2 regions of the Synechococcus sp. BL107 genome follow, and region 1 is predicted to be linked to the other one. Evidence: predicted binding sites of a transcription regulator. Region 1 holds the regulator's gene; the other holds the start of a gene.
The links. Region 1 encodes HrcA, which represses chaperone genes, less so after heat shock. Its sites were predicted from a motif close to TTAGCACTCNNNNNNNNNGAGTGCTAA; they were not measured.
Positions count from the first base shown of each region.

Region 2: a site for HrcA is predicted at 4,671-4,697, ahead of groES (co-chaperone GroES). Genes of this name have one in related genera too.

Region 1 covers NZ_DS022298.1:606,988-616,668, forward strand. Annotated here, with positions in the region: gene trpB (tryptophan synthase subunit beta) at 1-1,128, shown strand, start outside; gene hrcA (heat-inducible transcriptional repressor HrcA) at 1,144-2,118, opposite strand; gene BL107_RS02985 (rhodanese-like domain-containing protein) at 2,118-2,471, opposite strand; gene BL107_RS02990 (DUF3352 domain-containing protein) at 2,489-4,105, shown strand; gene BL107_RS02995 (hypothetical protein) at 4,148-4,408, opposite strand; gene BL107_RS03000 (DUF3181 family protein) at 4,489-4,776, opposite strand; gene BL107_RS03005 (hypothetical protein) at 4,807-5,052, opposite strand; tRNA gene BL107_RS03010 (tRNA-Arg) at 5,141-5,214, shown strand; gene glyA (serine hydroxymethyltransferase) at 5,313-6,602, shown strand; gene BL107_RS03020 (glycosyltransferase family 4 protein) at 6,708-7,850, shown strand; gene BL107_RS03025 (competence/damage-inducible protein A) at 7,843-9,102, shown strand; gene leuC (3-isopropylmalate dehydratase large subunit) at 9,129-9,681, shown strand, end outside.
Region 2 covers NZ_DS022298.1:2,135,093-2,144,773, forward strand. Annotated here, with positions in the region: gene BL107_RS11185 (hypothetical protein) at 1-895, shown strand, start outside; gene BL107_RS11190 (hypothetical protein) at 1,010-2,449, shown strand; gene groL (chaperonin GroEL) at 2,600-4,234, opposite strand; gene groES (co-chaperone GroES) at 4,307-4,618, opposite strand; gene atpD (F0F1 ATP synthase subunit beta) at 4,862-6,325, shown strand; gene atpC (ATP synthase F1 subunit epsilon) at 6,403-6,813, shown strand; gene BL107_RS11215 (30S ribosomal protein PSRP-3) at 6,998-7,549, opposite strand; gene BL107_RS11220 (TIGR01548 family HAD-type hydrolase) at 7,548-8,348, shown strand; gene BL107_RS11225 (aminopeptidase P N-terminal domain-containing protein) at 8,345-9,670, opposite strand.

The DNA.
Region 1 (9,681 bases):
TTGGCGGAGTTGGAGCAGGCGGCAGCTCAAGCGTGGGCAGACCCAGCGTTCACCGGGGAACTCAACCATCTCCTCAAAACCTACGTGGGTCGTGCCACCCCCCTCTATGAAGCGGAACGACTGACCACCCATTACCGCCGCGATGATGGTGGCCCACGCATTTGGCTGAAGCGTGAGGATCTGAACCACACCGGTGCTCACAAAATCAATAATGCCCTCGGTCAGGCGCTTTTGGCCCTGCGGATGGGCAAAAAACGAATCATCGCGGAAACAGGGGCTGGCCAGCACGGTGTGGCTACAGCAACCGTTTGCGCTCGATTCGGCCTCGATTGTGTGATTTATATGGGCGCGGAGGACATGCGCCGACAAGCTCTCAATGTGTTCCGTATGCGTCTTCTTGGCGCCACGGTGGAACCGGTGACAGCAGGGTCAGCCACGTTGAAGGACGCCACAAGTGAGGCGATTCGCGACTGGGTGACCAACGTGGAAACCACCCACTACATCCTCGGTTCTGTCGCTGGTCCCCATCCCTATCCAATGCTGGTGCGCGATTTTCACGCGGTCATTGGCCAGGAAGCCAAACAGCAGTGCCAGGAAGCCTTTGGTCGCCTGCCAGATGTGTTGATGGCCTGTGTGGGAGGGGGGTCGAATGCCATGGGGTTGTTCCATCCGTTTGTGCAAGACACCACGGTTCGTCTCATTGGCGTAGAGGCCGCCGGTGACGGTGTGAATACGCCCCGTCATGCCGCCACCATCACCGAAGGCCGGGCGGGGGTTTTGCATGGGGCGATGAGCTTGCTGTTGCAAGACAGTGATGGCCAGGTGCAAGAAGCCCATTCGATTAGTGCCGGTTTGGACTACCCCGGAGTTGGCCCTGAGCACAGCTATCTCAAAGAGATTGGCCGGGCTGAATACGCCGCAGTCACCGACGAACAAGCCCTTAATGCGTTGCGTTTGGTGAGTGAGTTAGAGGGAATTATTCCCGCCCTCGAAACAGCCCATGCCTTTGCTTGGTTGGAGCAGCTCTGCCCAACCCTGCCCCAGGGTTGTGAAGTGGTGATCAACTGTTCGGGTCGTGGCGATAAAGATGTGAACACAGTCGCTGAGAAGCTCGGCGACAAGCTCTGAGTGGTGAATTGCCCGTCAGCTGAGCAGTAGCTCCAGGTGGCGAGCGACACGCTCCACTGCGGAACATGCCGTGGCGTAAGCCATTCGCATGGGTCCAATGAGGGCCACGTGGCCAGTTCCCTCTTGTCCACATCGGTACGGAGCCTGCACCACAGAACAGGCCTCAAGCGCGGATTGGGGATGCTCTTGGCCGATGAACACCCGCGCTTCAGCACCAGGGCTGATCAGGGCCGTGGGCTCATCGTCGATGAGCTGAAGCAAGGGGCCAAGGTCTTGGGCGCTTTGGAATTCTGGTTCGGCGACCAGTCGTGATAAACCGTGCACCAAGGTTGTTGGTGCGAGCGAGATCGAGGGATGTTCGAGGGCATGACGCAGCACATCGCCACTCCGTTGGAGTTGGGTGGGCAATTTCTCCCAGTTCAGGACCCCCGCTCGCAATTGCTCTTCTGTCCAGCGTTCGATGGCATCCAGCTCATCACTCGTTGCATGGGGCAGCCGCAAATTCAGATGACTGGCGTGACCGCTGTTTTCCACCAGCATCACCAGTAACCGTTCGCCGCTTTGCACGAGACGAATCGCTTCGAGCTGAGGTTGTGTCCGCTTTGGTCGGGTGATGAGGCTCATTAAACCGGTGAAATCAGTCAGTCGGCGCGCGAGCTGCAGGAGCAGATCATCGAGGGCGGCCCAGCCAAGGCTGAGTCCCGTGAGTTCCCGTTCCAAGTGCAGGACGGTGGCTGCAGGTTCCGGGAGGAGGCAGTCCACGTAATGGCGATATCCCAGGGCGCTTGGAATCCGGCCAGAGGATGTATGGGGTTGGGTGAGCAGTCCACGTTGTTCCAAGGCACCCATCGCTGAGCGAATGGTGGCTGAGCTGGCTGGCATCGAGAAGCGTTGTACCAGCGTTCGGCTTCCCACCGGCTCCATCGTGTCGACGTAGTGATGCACCGTGGCCTGCAGCACTTGCTCTTGACGACGCGATAAAGGCTTCATCAGTAGCGGGGGACGGTGTCATCCACCTGGGTACTCCAGGCGTCGATGCCCCCCTCCAGATTCCAAACCTCTAGGCCCCAGGCTTGATCGAGGAGCCATAGACCGAAGTGATGGCTGCGCACACCGGCATGACAAAGCACCACGACGGGTTGGTTGGGTACAAGCCGCGATTGCAGTGTTTCGATCCATTCAGACGACGCACTTAAAGGCAAGTGCAGCACGTCGGTGGGAAATTTGGCCATCATCAATTCTTGGGCTTCTCGCACATCCAAAACCCGTGGTGAAGGCGCATCTCCCTGGAGCCAAAGCTGTAGGTCAGGGGCGCTGATCGGACGTGGTTGGACAAGGCTCATGGCGCCATTCTGCGGTGATGGACAAAGATGAGGTGATTCGCGATCGCAGGCCCATGCAGGCCCGCTCCTTTCTTACCGCGGTTAGTGCCGCCCTGTTGTCGCTAGTGCTGCTAGCTACGGGTCTGATTTGGACCATGGATCGGCGTAGCCCGCTTCATCTGGCGGAGCAGCCGTTGCAATTGCCGCGATCGGCCCGCTTTGTGCCCCGTGATGCTTCTGTGTCGTTGCATTGGCTGGCAGATCCCTCACGCTTGCCCGCCTATGCCCAGGCTGTGGCGCCCGCTTCAGAACGTCGTGCGGCCCGAGATGGAGCCCGTGCCTGGCGCAATGGTGCGTTTGCCTTGGCTGGCCTTGAGTTTGATGCAGAACTCGCACCTTGGATTGGCTCGGAAATCAGCCTGACCTTGCTTGACGGCGCGTCTGACCCTGGATGGGTTCTGGCCCTGACCAGTCGTGATAGCGACGGTGCCCGCCGTTTCTTGCAGCGCTTCTGGCAAACCCGAAGTTTGGCTGGCACTGATTTGCAGATCAGTAGCTACCGCGGGATTGGTGTGATTAGCGGTCGTGGTGCCTTGATCGGTCGCGATCCCCAGCCTCTCGCGACCGCCCTGATCGATGACGATCTCCTGTTGCTGGCTTCAGGCCGCGGCGTGCTCGAGCAATCCCTCGATGTGTCCCAGTTGAAGGACCAACATCAGTTGGGGGATCAACGGCTGCAGCAGACCGTGGCTGATCTCGGTGATGGGGTGGCGGTTTTAACGGCGTCTCCTGCTGCGATGCAGCGATGGTTGCAGCTCCCTGTGGAGCTCACCGAGCGTTCCGACTTGGCGGGGTTGGTGGCATCACTGCGTCCGGATGGGGCCACGTTGGCTGCAGATGCTGTTCTTGCATTCCGCGACAAGCTGTCCCCAGAGCGATGGCCACCCCTCAAAGATTTGTCCGACACGGCCGGTGGTCGGGCTCTCTGGCTGGCTCAGCTCCAGAACCCATCCAGGCTGCTGGATTCTGATGACCAGCACCCTTTGGCGCAGTGGCTGGGCCCGATTCTGCGTTCCCAGTTAAAGGATCAAGCGGCTGCCGCAACGCTGGTGGAGCTTGATGAGGGCCCTTTGCTTTGGCAACACCAGGCCGATGGTTGGCTTCTGACGACATCCCGTGAGCAGCCGCAGCAGGCTGTGGTGGATGCTCAGCTTCAGGAGCAAGGCCTATCGCGATCAGAGTTGGATGGTGATGGCGAAAAGCTCTCGGTTTGGACGCGCCTTGTGCGGCAGCGTGGTCGCACGGCTGGCCTTGAGGCCCAGTTGGCCGTAGCTCAAGCTCATGCTGCCTCAGTGGATTGGTGGGGGGAGACCCTCACTGGGTTGAAGCATCGTCAGGACACCCGCGGGTTGCAGCCGCGCCTTAGGCAGTGGCAGGCCATCAGCACCGACGCTCGCCCGTCCCATGCGCTTGTGCTCGGAGCTGAGCCATCCCAGAATTTGCTGGCTGCGTGGCAACCCTGGGCCTTCGTTCAGGCCCTCGCGGGCCAATCTTTGAAAGGTCAGGTCCAAGGTCTCAGCCTTGTGGTGGATGTTGATCAACAGGATGACGTGGGCACCACGCTCCCCCTGCATGCGCGGCTCGACCTTGGCTGAACTGGTGCTGGTTGAACGGGTGTTCTGGACCCCTGCGTTCGATTAATCGTCGTGATGCACTTCTTTGGTTGCTCTTACTTGAATCGGAAGTTCCAGCAGACCAGTGCCGATGGTTTGGGCATTGGCCACTGAAGAGATTTTGGCTTCGATTCCGAACTCTTTGAAGGCAGTTTCCATTTCCTGCATCAAGGCCTCTTCCACTTGCTTTTCCGGATCGACCACTTTCCCAATCAGTCGTGCCCCGAGTTTTCCAATGCGTTGTTGCACGACTTGACGTGCGTTGGTGACCTCGATTAGCAGCACGGAGGAACCCTGTCGTCATGCGACTTTATGGGATCTATCGACCACAGGTCTTGATCCATCCTCCCGAACTGCTTTTTCGGTTAGCAGTAAGGCTGCAGGAGGTCCTCAAGGTCTCTCAGTTGGGCTGGCGGCATTAACCGAGCCAGCGGTAGCTGACTGGCACCGCCGGCTACAGGAACCTTCACCGCTTCGATGGCTTGCCGTGCTGCGACAGCGGCCCCTTGATTGATCAGGGCGCTGCATTCAACGGCAAGAGCCTCAGCGATACCGGCATCACCGAGGTAGAGATGCCAGCCATTGATCTGCAGGTACAGGCGATCAGCCACAGCTGCTTGCAGATCTTTCAAGTCGGATGCGGAGAGAGACATGTCGCAGCTCAGAGCTGTCTCATGGTGGCTCTAATCGGACTCCCTTGGGCGACGAGCGATCACGCTGACCAACTGAATGGCCAGAGCGCTAGCCCATACCCCTGTGATCCAACTGAGTGAGGGTTCCGGAAAAGGATGTTTCATTTCTTGGAAAAACCAGGCACCGCTGTTGATTGCAGCGAAGACGCCAGCGTGCAAACAAAAGTTGACGATGCGTTCAAAGTGCCGATAAGTCGGGTCTTCAGGGTTGGCAGGGCCATACCAGCGGATCGGCATCGCAATAAAACGGTCGTGCTGTGATCCTGGCTCGGCTGCGGCCCAGTTGACGATCGGCACCTTGATGGAGTCTCATGGATTCACGCAAGCGCTTGTAGCTCAGCGGATTAGAGCATCTGACTACGGATCAGAGGGTCGGGAGTTCGAATCTCTCCAGGCGCGCTTGAAAACTGCCGATTAGGCAGTTTTTTTTTTGTTTTTGCCCATCCCGATCCAAGAACCGTTTCTTACGATTGGTATACCGGTTACGTCCTTTCCCCATGAGCCAGGTCTCCGAACGGGCCATTAATGCAGGTCTGGCTTCGGCTGACCCCGAGATTTCCCGTCTGATTGACCAGGAGCGTCATCGTCAGGAAACGCATCTTGAGCTCATTGCCAGCGAGAATTTTGCGTCGCAAGCCGTGATGCAAGCGCAGGGTTCTGTGCTTACGAACAAATATGCCGAGGGCCTCCCCGCCAAGCGTTATTACGGCGGATGCGAGCACGTTGATGCGATCGAAACCTTGGCGATCGAACGCGCTAAGCAGTTATTCGATGCTGCATGGGCCAACGTCCAGCCCCACAGTGGTGCGCAGGCCAACTTCGCGGTGTTTCTGGCGTTGTTGAAGCCTGGCGACACGATCATGGGTCTTGATCTCTCCCATGGCGGTCACCTCACCCATGGATCGCCCGTCAACGTGAGCGGTAAATGGTTCAACGTTGTTCAGTACGGCGTTGACCCAACAACCCAGCGCCTCGATATGGAGGCGATCCGAAAGCTTGCTATCGAGCACAAACCAAAACTGATTGTTTGTGGCTACTCGGCTTATCCGCGCACGATCGATTTTGCGGCGTTCCGCTCCATCGCTGATGAAGTTGGAGCCTTTTTGCTGGCCGATATGGCACATATCGCCGGTCTGGTGGCGGCTGGTGTCCATCCCAGTCCAGTTCCCCACTGCGATGTTGTTACCACCACGACCCACAAAACCTTGCGCGGGCCTCGGGGCGGTTTGATCCTTTGTCGGGATGCAGAGTTTGCCAAGAAGTTCGACAAAGCTGTCTTTCCAGGCACGCAAGGCGGCCCTTTGGAACATGTAATCGCGGCCAAGGCTGTTGCTTTTGGAGAAGCGCTTCAACCGTCGTTCAAAACTTACAGCCAGCATGTGGTGGCCAATGCCGGAGCCTTGGCAGAGCAGTTGATTTCACGGGGAATTGACGTGGTGAGTGGTGGAACCGACAACCACATTGTGTTGCTCGATTTACGCTCGATTGGGATGACGGGCAAGGTGGCTGACCTGCTTGTGAGTGATGTGCACATCACGGCCAACAAGAACACCGTGCCCTTCGATCCGGAATCTCCGTTTGTGACGAGTGGACTTCGTCTAGGTACCGCTGCACTCACCACACGCGGTTTTGATCTTGCCGCGTTTAAGGAGGTGGCGGATGTGATTGCCGACCGCTTGCATCACCCTGAGGACGATGCGATGCGTCAGCGCTGTCTTGAGCGCGTGTCCACTCTTTGCACCCGCTTCCCTCTTTACGCCGACTGCAAGCAGCCTGCGCTTGTGTGACGGATGTTGCTGTGACGTCATCAAATCGCGATGGTGTCCCCAGTTGAAGCTCCCTAAGATTTGGGCAGCGTTAACTCGGCGAGCCGTTTCATTTCAGGAGCCTCAGTGAACCTCCCAGCCAGCCCGATTGTGGTTGCCACGGTGAGTTTCCTGGTGGCAGCTGGTTTCACCATCGGGTTTGTTCCCCTGGTGAGACGTCTCGGTCTTCGCTTTGGTTTCACCGACCAGCCTGATGCTCGCAAGCAACACAGCACCCCGATCGTGCGTGTTGGTGGCATCGCGATGGTCAGCGGATTTGTCTTGTCGTTGTCGGCCATTTGGCTTCTGGGAGGCTTTGGCCTCGTGGCTCCCGAACGGGATCAGCTGATTTGGAGCACCCTCGCTGGTTCGCTCTGTTTTTTCCTGATCGGCTTGGCCGACGATCTGTATGCCCTATCACCATGGCCCCGATTGGCCGGTCAAATCCTTGTGGCCTCAGCAATCTGGAGCCAGGGGGTTCGCATTGGTGCCATTGATTTGCCCTGGATTAGCTCCACCGGCTCAGCGATCCATCTCTCCGATGGCCTCAGTTTGTTGGCCACGGTGATTTGGTTGGTGGGCATCACCAATGCCATTAATTGGCTTGATGGTTTGGATGGTCTTGCCGCAGGTGTTGCCGGGATTGCGGCCATCGGTTTGGTGTCCGTCAGCTTTTCGTTGCATCAAGTTGCGGCAGGTTTCCTAGCGGCGGCATTGGCTGGGTGTTGTTTGGGCTTTTTGCGACATAACTCCAATCCGGCCAGAATTTTTATGGGGGATGGCGGTTCTTATTTCCTTGGCTTCACCCTTGCCTCTATCAGCATTGTTGGCCCGGCGAAGGGCCTCACCACGGTGAGCTTGTTGTTGCCATTGCTGATCCTCTCCTTGCCGTTAGCGGATATGTCGGCAGTGATCATGGGTCGGTTGCGGGAAGGCAGATCCCCGTTTTATCCAGATCGCCGTCATCTTCATCACCGCTTGCTCAGGGCGGGTTTCAGTCACCGACGAACTGTCCTGCTGATTTACGTGTTTACCCAGTGGTTGGCATCCATCGCTTTAGTGATGGTGGATGCGGAAATGCGTTTTCTCTGGTTGGCTTTAGCGACGGCGATTCTTGTCGCGACGGTGGTCGTGAGTCGCCGTCAACTGCAAGCTGAAAAGGCTTTGCGAGAGGCCACTCCGCCGGGCATTGCTGGTGGATCAACCCCGCCCGGTAATCCCCATGGCTAAGACCGGCGTCGAAATTTTGTGTGTGGGCACGGAGTTGCTGTTGGGTGACATCCTCAATGGCAATGCTCGTTGGTTGGCACAGAGGCTGGCGGATCTAGGCCTTCCGCATTTTCGCCAGACCGTTGTGGGCGACAACACCGAGCGGCTGATCTCCGCTGTGCATGAGGCCGCTGGGCGGTGCCGGATTCTGATCACAACTGGAGGGTTAGGGCCGACTCCTGATGACCTCACCACCGCGGCTTTGGCCGCGGCGTTTGACACCCCCCTTGAAGAGCGTCCAGAACTCTGGCAAGAGATTCAGTCCAAGTTGTCTGCGGGTGGTCGTCCCGTGGCTGCCAGTAATCGATCACAGGCGTTCTTGCCAGTTGGTGCAAAGGTTTTACCTAACTCGCTGGGCTCTGCTCCGGGGATGATTTGGTCCCCTTGTCCCGACTTCACAATCCTCACTTTTCCGGGAGTCCCCTCGGAGATGAGGAGCATGTGGGAGGAGACAGCGGAACCGTGGTTCCGTCAGAACGGTGGCGCCTCCTCTGCGTTTGTGAGTCGAAGGCTTCATTTCACCGGAATTGGAGAGTCTGATTTGGCAGAGCAGGTGGGTGATCTATTCAAATCTGCAAACCCCACCGTGGCTCCCTATGCCGCATTGGGTGATGTGACATTGCGGTTGACCGCCTCCGGATCCACGCCTGGCCAAGCAGAGGCTTTGCTGCATCCCATGGAGGAGCAGTTGTTGCAACGGACAGGACGGTTCTGCTACGGACGGGATAACGACACTCTGGCGTCGGTCGTGTTGCGATTGCTTGGGGAGGCAGGCCAAACCTTGGCTGTTGCTGAATCCTGTACGGGGGGTTCCCTTGGTGCTGCCCTTACGGCGGTGCCAGGCTCATCGGCCGTGTTTGCGGGTGGCGTGATTGCTTACAGCAATGCTGTGAAACAACGGCTTTTGGACGTGCCAGCGGCCTTGCTCGATCAGCATGGTGCTGTCTCGGAGCCAGTGGTGAAAGCGATGGCAGAGGGTCTTCGCACTCGGTTTCATGGCGACTGGGGCATCGCGATTAGTGGTGTGGCGGGCCCAGGGGGAGGAACCGTTGAGAAGCCCGTTGGCATGGTTTGTTTGGCCTTGGCGGGGCCAGAGGGCTGCGACACGTGGGTGCAGCGATTTGGCGCGCGTCGGGGTCGATCGGCGGTGCAACAGCTCAGCGTGATTCGTGCCCTCGACCGTCTGCGTCTGCGCCTGCTGGCCCAGTCGTAAGGTCGTCAGTCATTGCAGCAGCACTGTTGAGTTCCGGCACCCTCTACGACAAGGTGTGGGACCTTCATCGGGTGGCAGACCTGCCCGGAGGGTCCACACAATTGTTCGTGGGTCTCCATTTGATTCACGAAGTGACCAGTCCCCAGGCGTTCTCGGGCCTGCGTGACAAGGGGCTCAAAGTCGCTTGCCCTGAAAGAACTGTGGCAACGGTGGACCACATTGTTCCCACGACCTCTCAAGCGCGTCCGTTTGCCGATCCCTTGGCAGAGGAAATGCTCAGCACCTTGGAACGCAATTGCGCTGAGAGCGGGATCGTTCTGAACGGCATCGGGAGTGGTCGACAGGGCATCGTTCACGTGATTGCTCCTGAGCTCGGTTTGAGCCAGCCGGGAATGACCGTTGCTTGTGGCGATTCCCATACGTCCACCCACGGGGCCTTTGGAGCGATCGCCTTCGGGATCGGAACGAGTCAGGTAAGGGATGTTCTAGCCAGCCAGAGCCTGGCCATGAACAAACTCAAGGTGCGACGAATATTGGTGAATGGACAGCTTTCCGCTGGGGTTTTTGCGAAGGATTTGG
Region 2 (9,681 bases), 1.5 Mb from region 1:
TCTTTTCTGGCACGTTCCGGAACTTATTCAAAACAAAAGCTTATGGGAAAATCATATCGATATGCACATCATTCTGGCAGTACGAGAGATTGAAGAGATGCTCTCTTCCGAATACCAACAACGCGTTAAGCGACATGGGGACTCCGTGCCACTGAACCAATTTCTTCGAGCCAGACATTTCATATCATCACACCACGAGAAAGCCTCCGAAATCATTGAGATGATGTCTCGTTCGAACATCTCAAATACAATTATTAATTATTCAAAGCATAAACGTGACATCTCACAATTATTTTTCAGACTCATAGGCGCAGAAAAAATCTATCCTGCAGATCGAATGAATGGAGCAATTATCAATAGAAGTCTTAGCCACAAAGAACTTGAGACTCTTGTCACTATTAATGCTCTCTATTACAACAAGTTCCCATGGATCAGCACAAGAATTTCAGATGCATTAATTAGACATCAACCCAAGCTGGGATCACAACAATGCGAAATTGACGAGCAGAATCTTGATAAAGTATATGAAAAGAACAATGGCTATCTTCAAATCATCAATGCACGTCTCGATCCAACCGAACAGCTCACATCACTCACAACATTCAGTCACAAAGTAATACAAGACAATTCACCAGAAAAAATCAACCAAATTCGCGAAGATGAGTGCATATCTATGCGTCTCATCGGAGATACACTGCTAAAGGTATTGACCAAAAAGTCACAGCAAAAGCTCTCGAACGATACTGTTGATGCAATCATAAAATTGAGCCAATCTGGAAAAGTATCGAAGACAACAGAGGTTGAGCTCTTGGCACTTGCAAAGGAGAACCGACCACAAGGACAAAAGCTAGCAAGACTACTGGAACGTGCTAAGACAGAATTATCAAATACTTAATCGTCAGTAGATTTTATTTGTCAACATTAGCCGTTTTCACTGTCATCTAAAGCAGCCCCTATATAAATTCTAAATCCAACAATTATCCGCATATAGAGAAATCAAGCATCATGCATGTATAATCATACTACAAGGGTTATAGAGAACAAGATGGAAGAAAATTTTGAGCGAGAAACGGTGATAAAAAACAAAATTCATATTCCACGAAAACTACCAAGTTCTCTGGTTCGAAAAACCCGCAGTCCATTTTGGAAAAAACTAATTAAGTCGATAGAAAAGAAAGAAGCAGAAACAACCCTCGAAATAGTTAAAACAATTGACAAGCAAAAAAAATTTTTATTTCTCCCTCATCCGTTCTTAGAGGCTATAGATACATTTGCAGCAAAAAGCATACGTCAAGGGATGTGCAACTTTATTTTTTTCTATGATTCAAGCGGCCAAAATCAATGGATTTTATGTCAATGTACTTCATTCGTTGATGCTATTTTTTCGTCAACATATTCAGGCAAACACAAATCTTCGGTCAATGACGAGTTACTGCTCGCTGCAATCAAGCGAGTCTTTAAAGCTGAAGACAAGGCCGATGCGAAACAATGCGGGATTGAGAAAGCGATATTTTCCGGCTACCTGCTAGACCAAACAAGACCTTATCACCACTTCTACGATCAACTCAAGTGGCTAATACATTTACAAACCAAAAAGCCAATAGTTAGTGACAAATCTTTTTTCGCCCCAAAATACTATAAAAGGAATCCATCTTTCTCCAAAAATTATCCTACATTTTCTATGTTTCCATTGGTTATTGGATCGAATCAATTGGGGATAAAACTTGATAAATATTCAGATCAGATGGAAAAAATAGTCTATAAAGACAGCTTAAAAGACCTGTATGGTGGAATCATTAATTATCGATGGAATCAAGCCATCCGCACACTCAAACAATTACCGGCAAAAAATAAAACTCTTACACTTTGGTTTGGCATTTCTGGGCAAAAAAGAATATGGGTTGAGCAGGAAGATTTTCTACCGGCTCTCGTCCAACAACTAAAACCATGGTTCGATTCATTTGTCTTTTTTATTGATGGCTATACACAATACGAATGCACCACTAATGATCATCCCATTAAGGGGATGAAACAAACCGGGATCAGTCAGGATCTTGAAATTGTCAATTCCATAAGGCAAAAATTATTGCCTTTTTCAAATACGCACATCGTAAATCTTGTTGGGCAAACTTATCGAAAAAAAATCCAACAATGTCAGTCCGTTGACTTTTTCATCGCAAATGCTGGAGCAGGTCAGTTAACTCCTCATCGCTTTTGCAAAAAGCCAGGCATCTTGCATTCTAATGAAAAGCATTGTGTTTTTTCGATGGGAATTAACAATACAACCGTAAAGCTAGTCAACAAATCGCTCGTCAATGATGTTGGCAACCTATTTACAAAGGGCAAAAATATAGAAGCAAAGCCAGCAGGCCTTGGATTCATCAGCTACAGCATAGACGTGCAAGTCATTATCAACATGACTGCAGACATGTTGAAGCTGAAGAAATAATCGCAAAACCTATAATAACGAAAAGACAGCCTTAGCAAATTGGTTTAAATTAACCTTCCAATAAAAAATGACATAAAAAACGGAGAAAGAAATACTTTCTCCGTTATAAAATTAGTGATTTAAGACCTTAATTTATAAAGGTCTAGAAATCTAGTAATCAAAGTCACCACCACCCATGCCACCGCCGGCAGGTGCTGCGTCTTTCTTCTCAGGAAGGTCAGCAACAATGCATTCAGTGGTGAGCACCATGCCAGCAATTGAGGCAGCATTCTGCAAACCAGAACGCGTTACCTTGGCAGGGTCAACGATTCCAGCCGCCAGCATGTCGACATAGTCGCCATTGGCAGCGTTATAGCCCTCGTTGTTTGAGCGGGACTTAACATTTTCAGCGACCACAGCACCATTGGCACCAGCATTTTCAGCGATGCGCATCAGTGGGGCTGTTAGAGCTGCCGCAACAATATTGGCACCGATCAACTCTTCGCCGGAGAGGTTGCCATTGGCCCACTCTTCGAGGGCAGGAGCCAGGTGAGCCAAGGTGGTACCACCACCTGGAACGATGCCTTCTTCCACGGCTGCCTTGGTGGCATTGATGGCATCTTCCAGACGAAGCTTTTTGTCCTTCATCTCGGTTTCAGTCGCCGCACCCACTTTTACGACCGCAACACCACCAGCCAGTTTGGCCAGACGCTCTTGCAGCTTTTCTTTGTCATAGGTGGAGTCGGTTTCGTCCATCTGCTTTTTGATCTGCTCGCAACGAGCACCAACAGCAGCCTCATTACCTTCGGCAACGATGGTGGTGGTGTCTTTGTTGATCGTGATGCGACGGGCTGTGCCCAACATCTCCAACTTGGCGTTCTCGAGTTTCAGACCAGCGTCTTCGGTGATCAGCTGACCATTCGTCAGCACAGCCATGTCTTCAAGCATGGCCTTACGGCGATCACCGAAACCGGGAGCCTTCACCGCTGCCACATTCAGCACACCGCGCAAACGGTTCACCACAAGGGTGGCGAGGGCTTCTTTTTCGATGTCTTCAGCAATGATCAGAAGAGGTTTTCCGGTGCGTGCAATTTGCTCGAGCACAGGAACGAGATCTTGAACAAGACCGATTTTCTTGTCTGTTAGAAGGATGTAAGGCTCATCGAGGACAGCTTCCATCCGCTCGGTGTCGGTGGCGAAGTAAGGGGAGATATATCCCTTATCGAAACGCATTCCCTCGGTGACTTCGAGCTCTGTCTCCATGGATTTACCTTCTTCCAGGGAAATCACCCCTTCCTTGCCAACTTTGTCCATGGCATCGGCGATCATTTTGCCGACTTCCTCGTCATTGCCTGCAGAAATCGTGCCGACCTGGGCAATGGCATTGCTGTCAGCAATGGGCTTGGCCATGTCCTTGATCTTGCCGACCAAGAAATCGGACGCCTTATCAATACCTTTTTTGAGGGTGATGGCGTTCGCACCTGCAGCGACGTTGCGGAGACCGGCCTTCACCATGGCGTGGGCCAGGACGGTAGCCGTTGTGGTGCCGTCACCAGCGGCATCGTTGGTTTTGGATGCGGCCTGACGGATCAAAGCAACGCCAGTGTTCTCGATGTGATCTTCCAGCTCGATCTCTTTCGCGATGGTGACACCATCGTTGATGATCTGAGGAGATCCAAATTTCTTCTCAAGAACCACGTTGCGCCCTTTTGGACCCAAGGTGACGGCAACAGATTCGGCAAGGATATCGATGCCTTTTTCGAGAGCACGACGGGCGTTCTCGTTATAAATAATGCGCTTAGCCATGGAAATTGTGTCCTAAAAAAATAGTGTTAATTGCAGCCAAGGGTTCAAAACCTCAGCGCGTCGTCAACCGAATTAGTTAACGATTGCGAGGATGTCCTTTTCGGAAAGCAAGACGTACTCATCGCTGCCGAGCTTGATGTCGGTACCGGCGTACTTGCTGTACAGAACTTTGTCGCCAATACCAACCTCAGGTGACTGACGGCTGCCGTCTTCATTGGACTTACCGGGGCCGACTTGAACGACCTCACCAACTTGAGGCTTTTCCTTGGCGGTATCGGGCAGAAGAATGCCACCGGCAGTTTTTTCTTCCGACTCAGAAACCTTGACGAAGACGCGGTCGCCAAGGGGTTTAACCGTGGAGACGCTGAGGGAAACAGCAGCCATGAGTTGTTGCAAAAGCAGGGACAAAGCACTGAGGGACTCGCATAAACACGAGTTGGCACTCAGGGCCGTTGACTGCCAACGTATGCAAAGACACCCCCCACGCACCACAAGACGACTGTGCGGGTGACCGAACAGAACGGACTTTTGCCTGCGGGCTGATCAGCCGCCACAGCGGTGGTATGGTTGCGCCGCTCTGAATGGGTCTCGAGCGCGCTGCGCCTGATCCCGTAACTCTCCTTACTTATGGTCGCTTCTGCTCCTGCATCCGCTGGCACCAAAGGCGTGATCCGCCAAGTGATTGGCCCGGTTCTGGACGTGGAATTCCCCGCCGGGAAATTGCCCAAGATCTACAACGCACTTCGTGTTGAAGCGAAGAACACGAGTGGCCAAGACGTGGCCCTCACCGCCGAAGTGCAACAGCTCCTTGGTGACCACCGCGTCCGCGCCGTGGCCATGAGCGGCACTGACGGGTTGGTTCGCGGCATGGAAGCCGTCGATACCGGCGCTCCGATCTCAGTTCCCGTCGGCGAAGCCACTCTGGGTCGCATCTTCAACGTCCTCGGCGAACCCGTGGATGAGCAAGGTCCTGTTAAAACCAAAACCACGGCTCCAATTCATCGTGAGGCGCCCAAGCTCACTGAGCTGGAAACCAAGCCGAAGGTGTTTGAAACCGGCATCAAGGTGATCGACCTTCTCGCTCCCTACCGCCAAGGAGGAAAAGTTGGCTTGTTCGGCGGTGCTGGTGTTGGCAAAACCGTTCTGATTCAAGAATTGATCAACAACATCGCCAAAGAACATGGCGGTGTGTCTGTGTTCGGTGGTGTCGGCGAACGTACAAGGGAAGGCAACGACCTCTATGAGGAATTCAAGGAATCTGGCGTGATCAACGCCGATGACCTCTCTAAGTCGAAGGTGGCGCTCTGCTACGGCCAGATGAACGAGCCCCCCGGTGCGCGCATGCGTGTCGGCCTCTCAGCCCTCACCATGGCTGAGCACTTCCGCGACGTGAACAAGCAAGACGTGTTGCTGTTCGTTGACAACATTTTCCGCTTCGTTCAGGCCGGTTCTGAGGTATCTGCTCTTCTGGGCCGAATGCCATCCGCTGTGGGATACCAACCCACCCTTGGTACCGACGTGGGAACCCTTCAAGAACGCGTTGCGTCCACCGTGGAAGGCTCGATCACGTCGATCCAGGCTGTGTACGTGCCTGCCGACGATCTCACCGACCCAGCACCAGCTACCACCTTTGCTCACCTGGACGCCACAACGGTTCTGAACCGTGCTTTGGCTTCCAAAGGGATCTACCCAGCTGTGGACCCTCTGGACTCCTCCAGCACGATGCTCCAGCCCGCCGTGGTTGGAGACGAGCACTACAGAACGGCCCGCGCCGTCCAGTCCACCCTGCAGCGTTACAAGGAACTTCAAGACATCATTGCCATCCTTGGCCTTGATGAACTCTCCGAAGACGACCGTCAAACCGTTGACCGGGCTCGCAAAGTGGAGAAATTCCTGTCCCAGCCCTTCTTCGTTGCTGAGATCTTCACCGGCATGCCTGGCAAATACGTGAAATTGGAAGAAACCATCACTGGCTTCAACCAAATTCTCGCTGGCGACCTCGACGATCTTCCTGAGCAGGCCTTCTACCTCGTAGGAAGTATCGAAGAAGTGAAGGCCAAGGCCCAGAAAATGGCTGCTGAATCCAAGTAATTCACGATCGGGGGATGTGACTCACATCCCTTCTTACTTGCCCGTTTTCCTTTCTTCTTCCCTTCGAACCCAGGTTCATGTCCCTCACCCTCCGCGTGCTGGCACCAGACCAGAACGTGTTTGATGGCAGCGCCGATGAGGTGATTCTGCCCAGTACCACAGGTCAGCTCGGCATTCTGACTGGCCATATCTCAATGCTTACGGCCATTGACGTTGGTGTTTTGCGTGTTCGTGCGAACGGCTCGTGGAATTCCATCGCCTTGATGGGTGGATTTGCGGAAGTCGATTCCGACGAAGTCACCGTTTTGGTGAACAAAGCAGAGCTTGGCAGCAGCATCGATGCCAACGCCGCGGAAGCAGACTTTCAAAAGGCAACGTCCGCTGTTGCTGGCATGGAAGGTCAACCTGCATCAGCTGAAAAGGTGAAGGCCCAACAGCAGCTCAATGAGGCGCGTGCTCGCATGCAAGCCAGCAAGTCGGCTGACTGACCGACCATGGCTGCCTGCCTGAAGGGCAGAGCGATTGCTCTTTATAACTTCGCCGGAAGCTGAGCTTCCGGCTTTTTTTGCGCTTTGTTGGGTTCGCAAAGAACGCAGTCGATTCAGTATTTCCATAAAAAACGACCTGCAAAGGCAGGCCGTTTTTTTTACGCACAAACCGATCAACGGGCGATCAAGCGGTACCGCAGAACGTCACGTCAGGGAACTTCAGTTTGGCTTCATCAAGGCTCTTGCCTTTGCCTTCTTCCTGCCAATAATTGATCACTTCCGTGGCCTGGTTGAGAACTTCAACACGCTCGTTGTCGGTGATCCAGCTCTTTCCCTCAAGTTCTGTTTTGAGAGTTTCCCAGGCATCCTCACGGGGCCAGAAGAAGTAGGACGTGAGGGGGCTTGGGCCACCACCCACAATCTGATCCACGGCGAGGGCAACGTTGTCTGGGAGCCAGAGGATCTTCAGCAGAAAACGACCTTCATCAGCCTTTGGCGTGTAGCCAGAAGGAACGCCATCGGCGTCGATCGTTGCGGATGCCAGCGCTGCTGCTGCACCAGTCAAAACAGGTCGTCCCTCGGCTTTGATTGGGGCTGGGGTTGCTGGCGCTGGGTCTGCTGAAGTTTCAGCAGTCTTTTCAGTGGGATCAGCTGCCTGGGTGGCGTCTTCAACCGCAGCGGCGGCCGGAGTCGCGACCTCCTGGTCGGTGGTGGCAGCGCCTTCGGTAGCCGTCATGGGGTCAGCGCTCAAGTCAGAAATACAAGAAGAACTAGCCTACCAGCCGCTTTATTCAGCTTTAACTCTGGGATCACCTTCCATTCTTCTGTTCGACATCGACGGAGTCATCCGTGATGTGGCCGGCAGCTATCGCATGGCGCTCCAGGAGACGGTGGCGCACTACAGCGGATGGCGGCCATCCGCTGAGGAGATCGACGCGCTGAAAGGGGAAGGCCTCTGGAACAACGACTGGGACGCCAGCCTCGAATTCCTGCGGCGCCGAGGGGGAGAACCACCAGATCGGAACCATCTGATCTCGGTTTTTAGTGATTTTTACTTTGGTGGTAATCCCAACGGTGATCCCAGCCAATGGAAGGGCTTCATCGGGAATGAGCCCTTGCTCGTGGATCCAGATTTTTTCGCCAATCTCAGTCGTCAAGGTTGGCGCTGGGGCTTTGTCAGTGGAGCGGAACCGCCCTCCGCGCGCTTCGTGCTCCAAGAGCGATTGGGATTAATCGACCCACCGTTGATTGCGATGGGCGACGCGCCAGACAAACCCGATCCAACGGGGTTGATCCGCCTAGCCGAGCAACTCGCTGCCGGTGAACATCCACAACGCATCGCTTACATCGGCGACACGGTGGCTGACGTGACCACAGTGGTCAATGCCAGAAGGATCCGACCAGAGCTGCCCTGGCAAAGCCTGGCCGTTAGCCCTCCCCACGTGAAGAACGTGGTTGCCTATCAGCAATCGCTGCGCAGAGCAGGCGCCGATCGGGTGCTCAATCACACCCTGGATCTCCTCGGTCTCCTCTAGCTCTCCATCGCGGCGAGACTCTTTTGGGCGATGTGGGTCAACACCTCATGGCCCTGATCGGTGACGGCAACGTCATCTTCAATCCGAATGCCAATCCCTTTCCACCGATCGTCAATCTCGGGCTGACCCTCGGGAACTGCCAAGCGATCGCTGATGTAAAGCCCTGGCTCCACGGTGAGCACGAAGCCCGTTTCTAATTCAGCGGGCCGTTCACCCAACCGATAGGCCCCCACATCATGGACATCCAACCCCAACCAATGACCGGTGCGATGCATGTAGAGATGGCGGTAATCCCCTCGTTCAATCAATCCATCGGGATCTCCAACGAGAAGGCCCAAATCAACGAGACCCTCAACCAACGTGCGTAACGCTGTGTTGTGCACGTTTTCTGCCGTTCCGCCCGGTCGAACCATCTCGATGGCCGATTCCTGGGCCGCTAAGACCAGGCTGTAGAGCTCACGCTGCTCGGCGCTGAAGCGACCATTAACGGGAAATGTGCGGGTGATATCGCCGTTGTAATAGTCCTCCACGGAACATCCGGCATCGATCAGGAGCAAATCTCCGTCCTGCAGGGGGGCCGTGTTGGCGGTGTAATGAAGAACGCAGGCGTTATCGCCGCCGGCGACGATGGATCCATAGGCAGGGCCCCGGGCCCCACTGGCCCGAAAATGGGACTCAATCGCCGCCTGCACTTCCGACTCCCTCATCCCAGGGCGGGTCATCTCCCGTGCCAGTTCATGGGCTTCTGCGGAAATTCGACAGGCATCGCGCAACCGCGCCAGCTCGTGCGGGTCTTTGCGAAGACGCAGACGATGAAGGATCGGCGTCGGCGCCACCAAACCAAACGCCGCTTCTCCAGAGCGTGCATACATGTCGAGCTGACGCCCCCAAGCGGCAAGCACGAGTGGCTCAACGGCTGGGTGACGACCAATCCGGAATGCAATGGCTTCCGCTCCATTCAAATAACCAGACAATTTCTCCTGGAGTTGATCAAGGGGATGGGCGAGGTCAGCCCCATAGCGCTCCAAGGCCCCCTCCGTCCCCCAACGGAATCCTGTCCAAACCTCCGCCGCTGGATCCTTCGGTTGGACAAACAAAACGAAGCGCTCACCCTCCGGTCGGTGGGGCAGCAAGAGAGCAACCGCATCGGGCTCGTCGAAGCCCGTGAGATAGAAAAAATCACTGTCTTGGCGAAACGGCCACTCACAATCGGCGTGATGGGTCGTCAGAGCTGCGGCTGGAATCACCGCCGCTGCAGCCCCTAGTTGCTCCATGAAGCGCTCACGCCTGAGCGCATGGATACCAGGATCAAACGCGGTCAAACCGGCGGGAG